Linked DNA regions of Prochlorococcus marinus XMU1419. The main gene of each other region encodes a partner of the protein of the gene in region 2 in a complex. Links are inferred from orthologs where the notes say so. Each region holds a gene or a part of one and is shown on either strand. Other genes may lie near its edges.

Region 1 (3,500 bases), on a different replicon or contig from region 2:
TCTCTGGTTGAGCTGATTAAAGAAATTTCTAAAAATCAACAAGTCTTATGTATTACACATCAGCCATTCCTAGCTGCTAGGGGATCAGCTCATTTCAAAGTTAATAAAAACGTAATAAATGGAATAACTTATACTTCAATTACAAAGCTAACTACAAAAAATCAAAGAAAAAATGAACTAATAGAACTTATAGGTGGGGGTTCATGCGAAGTAAACGAATATGCTTCTAAACTTCTTGATCGCTCAGCTGCGTAAAATTCAAAAAATTCTACTATAATAACCTTTTTAAATCATAATTTTAGATTTAAACATGGTTAATAAAGTTGCTAGTAGTTTTGGAAAAGATAATTCAATTATTATAAGGGGAGCTCGCCAGCATAATTTAAAAAATATTGATCTTTCTCTACCTAGGAATAAATTTATAGTTTTTACAGGTGTGAGTGGAAGTGGTAAGAGTTCTCTGGCTTTTGATACTATTTTTGCTGAAGGTCAAAGAAGATATGTCGAGAGCCTTTCTGCATACGCAAGGCAATTTTTGGGTCAAGTAGATAAACCAGATGTTGACAATATTGAAGGTTTATCACCTGCTATATCAATTGATCAAAAATCTACAAGTCATAATCCACGATCAACAGTTGGAACAGTAACAGAAATACAAGATTATTTAAGATTATTATTTGGTCGTGCTGGTGAGCCGCATTGTCACCACTGTGGGATTCCAATTGCGCCTCAAACAATTGATGAAATGGTGGATCAAATTCTTCTTTTACCTGAAGGAACAAGGTACCAATTGTTAGCTCCTGTTGTAAGAGGTAAGAAAGGAACACATACAAAATTAATAAGCGGACTAGCGGCTGAAGGATTTGCTAGAGTAAGAATCAATGGAGAAGTAAGAGAACTTGCTGATAGTATTGAATTAGATAAAAATCAAATTCATAATATTGAGGTAGTAGTTGATAGATTAATTGCAAGAGAAGGAATACAAGAAAGATTAAATGATTCACTACAAACTTGTCTCAAAAGAGGCGATGGTTTAGCAATAGTAGAAGTTGTTCCAAAAAAAGGAGAAAATTTACCTTCTAACTTAGAAAGAGAAAAACTTTACTCAGAAAATTATGCATGTCCTGTACATGGCTCAATTGTTGAAGAACTTTCTCCTAGATTATTTTCTTTTAATAGCCCATATGGTGCCTGTCCAGATTGCCATGGGATTGGTTACTTAAAAAAATTTACTGCAGATAGAGTCATACCTGATAAAACATTGCCTGTTTATGCTGCAATAGCTCCTTGGAGTGAGAAAGATAATACCTATTACTTCTCTTTACTTTATTCTGTAGGTCAAGCTTATGGTTTTGAATTAAAAACTCCTTGGAAAGATTTAAGTGATTTGCAAAAACAAGTACTACTTTTGGGATCAGATAAACCAATATTAATTCAAGCTGATAGTCGTTTTAAAACCTCTAGTGGTTTTGAAAGACCTTTTGAGGGGATTTTACCAATATTAGAAAGGCAATTGAATGAAGCCAATGGAGAATCAGTTAAACAAAAATTAGAAAAGTATCTAGAATTAGTACCCTGTAAGACATGTTCTGGAAAAAGATTAAGACCTGAGGCTTTGGCCGTTAAACTTGGTCCATACAACATTACTGACTTAACCTCTATAAGTGTTTCTGAAACCCTAAATCACGTAGAGCGCATCATGGGTTTAGGAAAGACAAAGAAAGAAAATATATCTTTATCAGAAAAACAAAAGCAAATAGGTGAATTGGTTTTAAAAGAGATTCGTTTACGTTTAAAGTTTTTAATTAATGTTGGTTTAGATTATTTGACTTTAGATAGACCAGCTATGACTTTGTCTGGTGGTGAGGCTCAGCGTATTAGATTGGCTACTCAAATAGGAGCAGGTCTTACTGGTGTTTTATATGTTTTAGATGAACCAAGTATTGGTTTGCATCAGAGAGACAATGACAGATTATTAGAAACCTTAAAAAGCTTAAGAGACTTGGGAAATACTTTGGTTGTGGTTGAACATGATGAAGATACTATGAAATCCGCAGATTATCTAGTAGATATTGGTCCAGGGGCAGGTGTTTATGGTGGGGAAATAATTGCTAAAGGATCTTATCAAGATGTCTTAAATTCAGAAAGGTCATTAACTGGAGCATATCTCAGTGGTAGGAAGTCAATTCCTACTCCAAAAGAACGTAGATCATCTGTAAAAAAAAGTTTAATTTTAAATAATTGCTCTAAAAATAATTTAAAAAATATTTCTGTAGAATTTCCTTTAGGAAGGTTAGTTTCTGTAACTGGTGTAAGTGGAAGTGGAAAGAGCACTTTGATAAATGAATTACTTCATCCTGCATTGTGCCATTCTCTAGGATTAAAAGTTCCTTTTCCCCAAGGTGTAAAAGAGTTAAAGGGTATAAAGGCAATTGATAAAGTTATCGTTATTGATCAATCTCCAATAGGAAGAACCCCTAGATCAAATCCTGCTACATATACAGGTGCTTTTGACCCTATAAGGCAGATATTTACTGCCACAGTAGAAGCAAAAGCAAGAGGTTATCAGGCTGGTCAATTTAGCTTTAATGTGAAAGGAGGAAGATGCGAAGCTTGTAAAGGCCAGGGAGTCAATGTTATTGAAATGAATTTTTTACCTGATGTGTATGTTCAATGTGAAGTATGCAAAGGAGCTCGTTTTAATAGAGAAACTCTTCAAGTTAAATATAAAGGTTTCAATATATCTGATGTTCTAGAGATGACTGTTGAACAAGCTGCAGAAACTTTTTCTGCTATACCTCAAGCTGCTGAAAGATTATCTACATTGGTTGATGTTGGCCTAGGATACGTCAAACTAGGCCAGCCAGCTCCTACATTATCTGGTGGAGAGGCTCAAAGAGTTAAGTTAGCCACGGAACTGTCAAAAAGGGCTACTGGAAAAACATTATATTTGATTGATGAACCAACTACAGGGTTAAGTTTTTATGATGTTCATAAATTAATGGATGTGATACAACGTTTGGTAGATAAAGGGAATTCAGTAATTGTTATTGAACATAATTTAGATGTTATTAGATGTTCAGATTGGATAATCGATTTAGGACCTGATGGAGGGAACAAAGGAGGAGAAATAATTGCAGAAGGTATTCCTGAGGATGTAGCTAAAAATCCTATAAGTCATACAGCAAAGTATCTTAAAAAGGTTCTGAAATAAGTAAATCCTTGTTGTATTTCTTTTTATTTTAATTTTTTCTGCAAAACCAAATTCTTTTTTAAACGGCCATAAAACTCCTCTATAACTGCTTTTTTGAAAACTTTTATATAAAAAAAGTTTCAAATCATAATGCTTTCTTAATATTTCCTTTGAAAATTCAGCTTATTTGTATTAAAGGCCGTTTGTCGGAGGATTTGCTGAATGAGGTTAAAATTTTTACATTTACATTTACATGGTCTTATACGTTCTAAAAATCTTGAGTTAGGCAGAGATGCAGATACAGGAG
Region 2 (6,639 bases):
ATCAATTATCAATAACTGGTGACGCGTGAGAATTATATTCTGGGGAACACCTGAATATTCAATTGCGAGCCTTGATATTTTTATTAAATCTAATCACGAGGTAATTGCAGTGGTTAGCCAGCCGGATAAGAAAAGATCTAGAGGAAATAAATTAATATCCTCTCCTGTTAAAAGCTTTGCCGAGCAAGAATCTTTAAAAATTTATACTCCAGCAAAAATCAGGGACAATATACAATTTATAAATGAACTTAAATCACTATCTTGTGATTTATTTATTGTTATAGCTTACGGGAAAATTTTACCCAAAGAGATATTGGAAATCCCAAAATTTGGTTGTTGGAACGCACATGCTTCATTACTTCCGAGATGGCGTGGTGCTGCTCCAATCCAATGGTCCCTAATAGAAGGCGATGAATTTACTGGTGTAGGAATTATGAAAATGAACGAGGGACTAGATACTGGGGACTTATTATTGGAAGAAAAAATTAAAATCGATAATGACGATAATTTAAATACACTAAAGGAAAAACTTAGTATTTTATCGGCAAAATTATTTTTAAATGCTGCATCTTTACTAGAAGAAAATATTAATAAAAATACTAATTATAAATTAACAAAACAAAATACCCTTGGAAGAGAAATTACTTACGCAAGAATGATTGAAAAATCAGACTATAAAGTGGTTTGGATTAATGAGGCATATAAAATTTCTCAAAAAATAAAAGCATTATACCCACGAGCATATACAACTTTTAGAGGTAAGAACCTAAAAATAATTAAAATCAAAGTTTTAAGTAATGATGATATTAAAAAAGAAAAATACCTTTTCACGAGCAATTATTCAAAACCAGGTATTATTCTCGCTGTCATAGAAAATGAAGGAATAATAATTTCAACTAAAACTAATCCGATTGTTTTATTAGAAGCAAAACTTGAAGGCAAAAACATATCTAGCAAAAATCAATTGATACAACAGTTGAAGCCAACAGTAGGTGAATATCTCTCAGATTAAGTTTTAGGTTCTTTTTTAGAAAATCCCCAAATAAAAGCAAAGAGAATCAAAATATAAAAATAATAGTCTGGAAGTATAGACTCCTTTATTAACGTATTTAGCAAAAGCTTAATCCCAACAATTAAAATTGCTACATAACCGGCTGTTTCTAATCTAGAAAATATATCCAGAAGTTTTAGAAAAATTCCCGAAGTAAATCTTAATGCTAATACCCCAATTACTGCTCCAAATATAATTAATATATATTGATCGCTGATAGCCACTGCAGTAGTAATACTATCTATAGAAAATGCAAAATCAGTAATTGAAAGAAGTGCTACAACCCTTAAGAATCTAAAATTATTTTTAAAATTATCATTGCCATTTTCATGATTTTCTATATCTGATTTAAAAAAAACATTAGATAAGAATAAGTATATTAAATAAAAACCAGCAAAAATCCTAATAAGAATAAACTTGAGAAGAACATTAGATAATATGATGAGAATAATTCTAAATAATAAAGATATTGTTATACCAATATTTAAGGCTCTTGACCTTAATTCCGAACTGTTGAGTGATTTAGTAAGAGAAGCTAGTGCGACAGCATTATCAGCCGATAATAATAATTCTAGCGCAATTAATATTGGCAAAAGTGTAAAGATTTCATACCAACTATCCACCTGATCTAGTGTGGGTATAAAAGAATTTATTGCGGCTGAATCCATCAAATATTATTCACAAACATTATAAAATCTAATATAATATGTCGGTTATTCGTAATCAAGATTGATAATTATAAATGAGTTTAAATACTTTAATTAATTATATTTCAAACTCACAAATTACTTATGAATTAATTAAAAGAGTTTCAAAAAATAGAGAATTAAATATTATTGGTTCAAGTAGATATGCAAAATCAATAATCTTAGATAGCATATCAAAAAAAGAAAATAAAAATATATTATTAATTTGTCCAAATATAGAAATTGCCTATAAATGGATTGGTTATTTTGAAAGCATAAATGATAAAGAAGTTTTATATTATCCACCCACAGAGCATCTTCCATACTCATCAATTAATAAATCTAAGGAGATTGAATTTACTCAGCTCACTGTTTTAGCCAAATTAATAAAAAAAGAGAGAAAAGAACTTAATATTGTCATATCAACAGAGAGATCACTTCAACCACATCTAATAAATAAAAATTTATTAATTGAAAACAAGTTAGATTTGCAAAAAGGAATTCGAATTGAAATTCAAGAATTAGCAAATAAACTTACTTTACTAGGCTATAAAAAGGAAGATGTCACCTCTACAGAAGGGTTCTGGAGTAGGAGAGGAGAAATAGTAGATATTTATCCTGTAAATAATGAGTTACCTATAAGATTAGAATTTTTTGATAATGTTATTGAGAAAATAAGAGAATATGATCCAAATACACAAAAAACCCTTGAGAGTATCAACAATATTGAAATAATACAGGCTGGATTAGATTTACTAATAAAAGATAAGTTAAATAATTTATCTAAGAACAGAATTTTTAATTCAGAAGATACAAATAAAAATAATCTTGATCGTTATTTGGGAATAATAGAAAAAGAGCCCTCAAATATAATAGATTTTATAAATAAGGAAACAATTCTCGTAATTGATGAATCAGAAGATTGTGAAAAATTCGCAAATAATTGGTATCTAGATTCAGAAAGTAATTTTGATAATTGTGCCTTTGAATTAAATGAAAACCTTAAAAATAACGGTATTAATCGGAAGGCTAAACCAAATTTGCATTTAAAGTTTGACAAAATATTAAATTCACTGAAAAATTTTAATTTAATAAAATTTCATGAATTTGAAACTAAAAATAATATTAATAATAGGTTTTTATTAAACGATAAAAGAATTAATTCATACTCTAAGAATATAGGGAAATTATCTATTGATATAAACAAAAATATAAATAACAAAGAAAAAGTTTGGATATTATCAGCCCAGCCATTACGAACTAGAACTTTACTTTTTGAACATGAATGTAATACAAACTTTTTAAATAATCCTTATGATATTGATGAAGCATCGAAGTCAATTAATAATTCGACTCCATTAATTGTAAAAAATAAGAATAATTATGAAATAGAGGGTTTTTATCTACCGATATGGAAAATTGTTCTCATAACAGATAAAGAATTATTTTCACAACAATCACTCTTTAATAATGTATTCATAAGAAGAAAAAAAAGAAGTATTAATTCAAATATAAATGTTAATAAGATTAGTCCAGGTGATTACATAGTTCATAAAAATCATGGAATAGGAAAATTTTTAAAAATAGAAAAAATAAATATAACTGGAGATTCAAGAGATTATTTAGTCATTCAGTATCAAGATGGGAAAATAAGTGTTGCCGCTGATCAACTTGGGAGTATCAACAGATATAGAGCAAGCGGAAAAATAAAGCCAAAAATTAACAAATTAGGAGGGACGGAATGGGAAAGGATAAAAGATAAAAATAAGAAACAAATCAAAAAAGTTGCTTTCGATATTTTAAAACTTTATGCAAAAAGAGAGAAACTTAAGGGTCATATATATCCAGCAGATGGTCCTTGGCAAGATGAATTGGAGGAATCATTCCCCTATCAACCAACACCAGATCAAATTACTGCTGTAAAAGAAATAAAATCTGATATGGAAAGTGATAAGCCAATGGATAGGTTAGTTTGTGGAGATGTAGGATTTGGCAAAACAGAGGTGGCTGTAAGGGCTATTTTTAAGGCTATTACATCAGGCAAGCAGGTAATTTTACTAGCACCTACAACAATCCTAGCTCAGCAACATTGGAGAACAATACATAATAGATTTTCACCTTACCCAATAAAAGTTTCATTACTTAATAGATTCAAAACTGTTAATGAGAGAAAGGAAATCTATGAAGGATTAAAAAATCAAAAAATTGATTTAGTAGTAGCAACGCACCAAATATTAGGAAAAGAAATTGAAATAGATAATTTAGGACTACTTGTTATTGATGAAGAACAAAGATTTGGAGTAAGGCATAAGGAGAAAATTAAAAAAATAAAAACCAACTTAGACGTTTTAACTCTATCGGCAACTCCAATCCCAAGAACTCTTTATATGAGCTTATCTGGACTGAGACAAATGAGTTTACTAAATACTCCTCCTCCATCAAGAAGATCAATTAAAACATATTTATCTGAAATAGATATGGATGTAATAAGAACTGCGATTAACCAAGAACTTGATAGGGGTGGTCAAATATTTTATGTTCTTCCAAGAATTTCTGATATTGATCAAGCTGTAAATAAATTAAAAAATATGTTTCCAATCTTAAAAATTATTGTTGCTCATGGACAAATGAACGAGACAGATCTTGAAAATGCAATGATCGCTTTTAACAATGGAGAAGTTGATCTTATGGTATGTACAACAATAATTGAGAGTGGATTAGACATTCCTAATGTTAATACGATAATTATTGAAGATTCTCACAAATTTGGACTTTCTCAGCTTTACCAACTTAGAGGAAGAGTGGGTAGAAGCGGAATACAAGCACATGCATGGTTATTCTATCCAAATATTAATAAAATCAATGATGCTGCAAAACAAAGATTGAAAGCGATAAAAGATTTCTCGGAACTAGGAAGTGGATACCAACTCGCAATGAAAGATATGGAAATAAGAGGAGTTGGAAGCTTACTAGGAGAAGAACAAAGTGGAAAGGTTAATGCTATTGGATATGATTTATACATAGAAATGCTCCATGAGGCTATTTCAGAAATAAGTGGGCAAGAAATACCAGAAGTTACCGATACACAAATTGATCTTCCAATAAATGCATTTATACCTGCAACATGGATAGTAAACAGGGAAGAAAAACTTGAGGCTTATAAATCTGCTACTGAATGCTCAAATAATAATGAATTAACTGAATTAGCTACAGACTGGGTAAATAGATATGGTTCCTTACCCAAACCTGTTGAGTCATTGATTATGTTAATGAAACTAAAATTACTCGCTAAAAAATGTGGTTTTAATAAGATCAAACTTAAAAAGCCAAACATCTTAATAGAGACTAAATTAAAAAACTCTACTTTTAAAATTCTAAAAAACTCATTGTCAACTAGTGTTCAAAATAAATTTAATTTTGATGAAAGGGAACAGTTTTCGATAATAACTATAAGGGGTATAGGAGTTACTGAAATTCAGAATCAAATTGATCAATTAATGTTCTGGTTTGAGTCTTTTGTTCAAGAAATAAAAAATTTTGACAAAGATCTCAATATCAAAAAAAATTAAATTATTAAAAAATTATTTAAAATTCGCGAAAGAGTCCAATTTCGGTTAGGTTTGTAAAAATTTAATTAACTTATGGGTGAATATATAGATGTTGGAATACAAAATTCAATTATACCCTTGTCAATTATATTGTCTTCAGTATTAGTTGGTGTATTCGCTTTATTTGGAGAAGAAACAGAAAATGATGATGATGACTCTGATTCAGGAAGTGGTGGATTAATGCAACCAATTTGAAATCATTTGTAATCAATTATTCTGGTCTTTTTGTTGGTAATCCTAAAAATTCTGTATAAAGAACCTATTAATAAAATTAATATAACAAAATAAGAAATAAAAATAAAAATCACCAACAATACTTCAGATAAATTTGCAAGAAGATTATTTAACAAAATAAAAGATTTTTTTAATGTAGAGGGTAAATTTTGTATAAGGAAATTCTTTTTAGGTATTAAATAATTTATATAAATTAAAAAAAGACTCGTAATTAACATAAAAGCAGATTCAATAAAAAGTCTTTTTTTTGTTTTTCTTCTTAAACTTAATTTTTTTTTGAAAATATATTTATCAGATTTCATATTTAATTTTGGGATGTTTAGATCTGCCATAAACTAAAATTAAATGAACAAATAATGATAATTCATATAAGAAATTAACCTATACTATCGTGTTTATATTTAAGATGCTATTAGGTATTTATTTTTGATTTATTAATTCATTTTTTTCTTTATCTTCTGCAGGATTATAAAAATAAATTAAAGTTGAAGAGAATAGAAATAAAGAACAAATTGCAATAAATGGAGGCATAAAGAATCTAAAAAATTTCACTTTATTTAATCTAAATTTTATTTTTTTTGAAAAATTATTAGAAACGCAACCATTTCTTATATTGATTTTTGATGATTCATTTAACTGATCAAAACAATTTATTGTATCTGACAACAATGAATTACCAATCTTTAAAGTTAATGGTTTTACATTTGGTTTAGAACTCTTGAGAACAATATTATGAATATGGAGATTATCAGCTTTTATATCAATTAATTTAGACTCATATTTTGGGATTTCGTTTTTGATTAAAAGATTTGAATAAATATAAAAGGCATTCATTATAGGCCTTAAATGCTCAATTTTCCCTTCGATGAGTGGTTTATCAATTATATTTAGTTTCCATTGAGAAATTATTGATATTTGGTCTTTATTTTCATTATTTGAATAATCTGGCAATCCGATAATTTCGAGACTTACAGAAGATTGATGAAATGATAATTTATTTTGCATATTATTAATAATCGAATAAAAAAAACTTCAACTTTTGATAACCCTGATTTGAGAT

The links. The genes of interacting proteins can lie anywhere in the genome.
Region 1: the proteins of mfd (region 2) and uvrA are in contact, whole or in part, in a crystal structure (PDB 4DFC), measured with the Escherichia coli proteins. The link is inferred for Prochlorococcus marinus XMU1419 from one-to-one orthologs.

What each region holds. Positions count from the first base shown.
Region 1 is NZ_JAAORO010000003.1:587,631-591,130, reverse strand. Bases 1-3,414 are described here. They hold uvrA (excinuclease ABC subunit UvrA), read left to right. Parts: upstream 1-310; coding sequence 311-3,214; downstream 3,215-3,414. Other genes in these bases: HA151_RS09270 (AAA family ATPase), read left to right, coding at 1-255. In the rest of the region: HA151_RS09260 (glycosyltransferase), read left to right, coding at 3,416-3,500. UniProt on the Escherichia coli protein: The UvrABC repair system catalyzes the recognition and processing of DNA lesions. UvrA is an ATPase and a DNA-binding protein. A damage recognition complex composed of 2 UvrA and 2 UvrB subunits scans DNA for abnormalities.
Region 2 is NZ_JAAORO010000002.1:271,211-277,849, forward strand. Bases 1,412-5,506 are described here. They hold mfd (transcription-repair coupling factor), read left to right. Parts: upstream 1,412-1,793; coding sequence 1,794-5,306; downstream 5,307-5,506. Other genes in these bases: HA151_RS05105 (TerC family protein), read right to left, coding at 1,412-1,719; HA151_RS05115 (hypothetical protein), read left to right, coding at 5,379-5,506. Also shown: HA151_RS05095 (TldD/PmbA family protein), read left to right, coding at 1-29; fmt (methionyl-tRNA formyltransferase), read left to right, coding at 26-1,012; more of HA151_RS05105, read right to left, coding at 1,009-1,411; more of HA151_RS05115, read left to right, coding at 5,507-5,540; HA151_RS05120 (DUF4335 domain-containing protein), read right to left, coding at 6,000-6,584; HA151_RS05125 (DUF3038 domain-containing protein), read right to left, coding at 6,589-6,639. UniProt on the Escherichia coli protein: Couples transcription and DNA repair by recognizing RNA polymerase (RNAP) stalled at DNA lesions. Mediates ATP-dependent release of RNAP and its truncated transcript from the DNA, and recruitment of nucleotide excision repair machinery to the damaged site.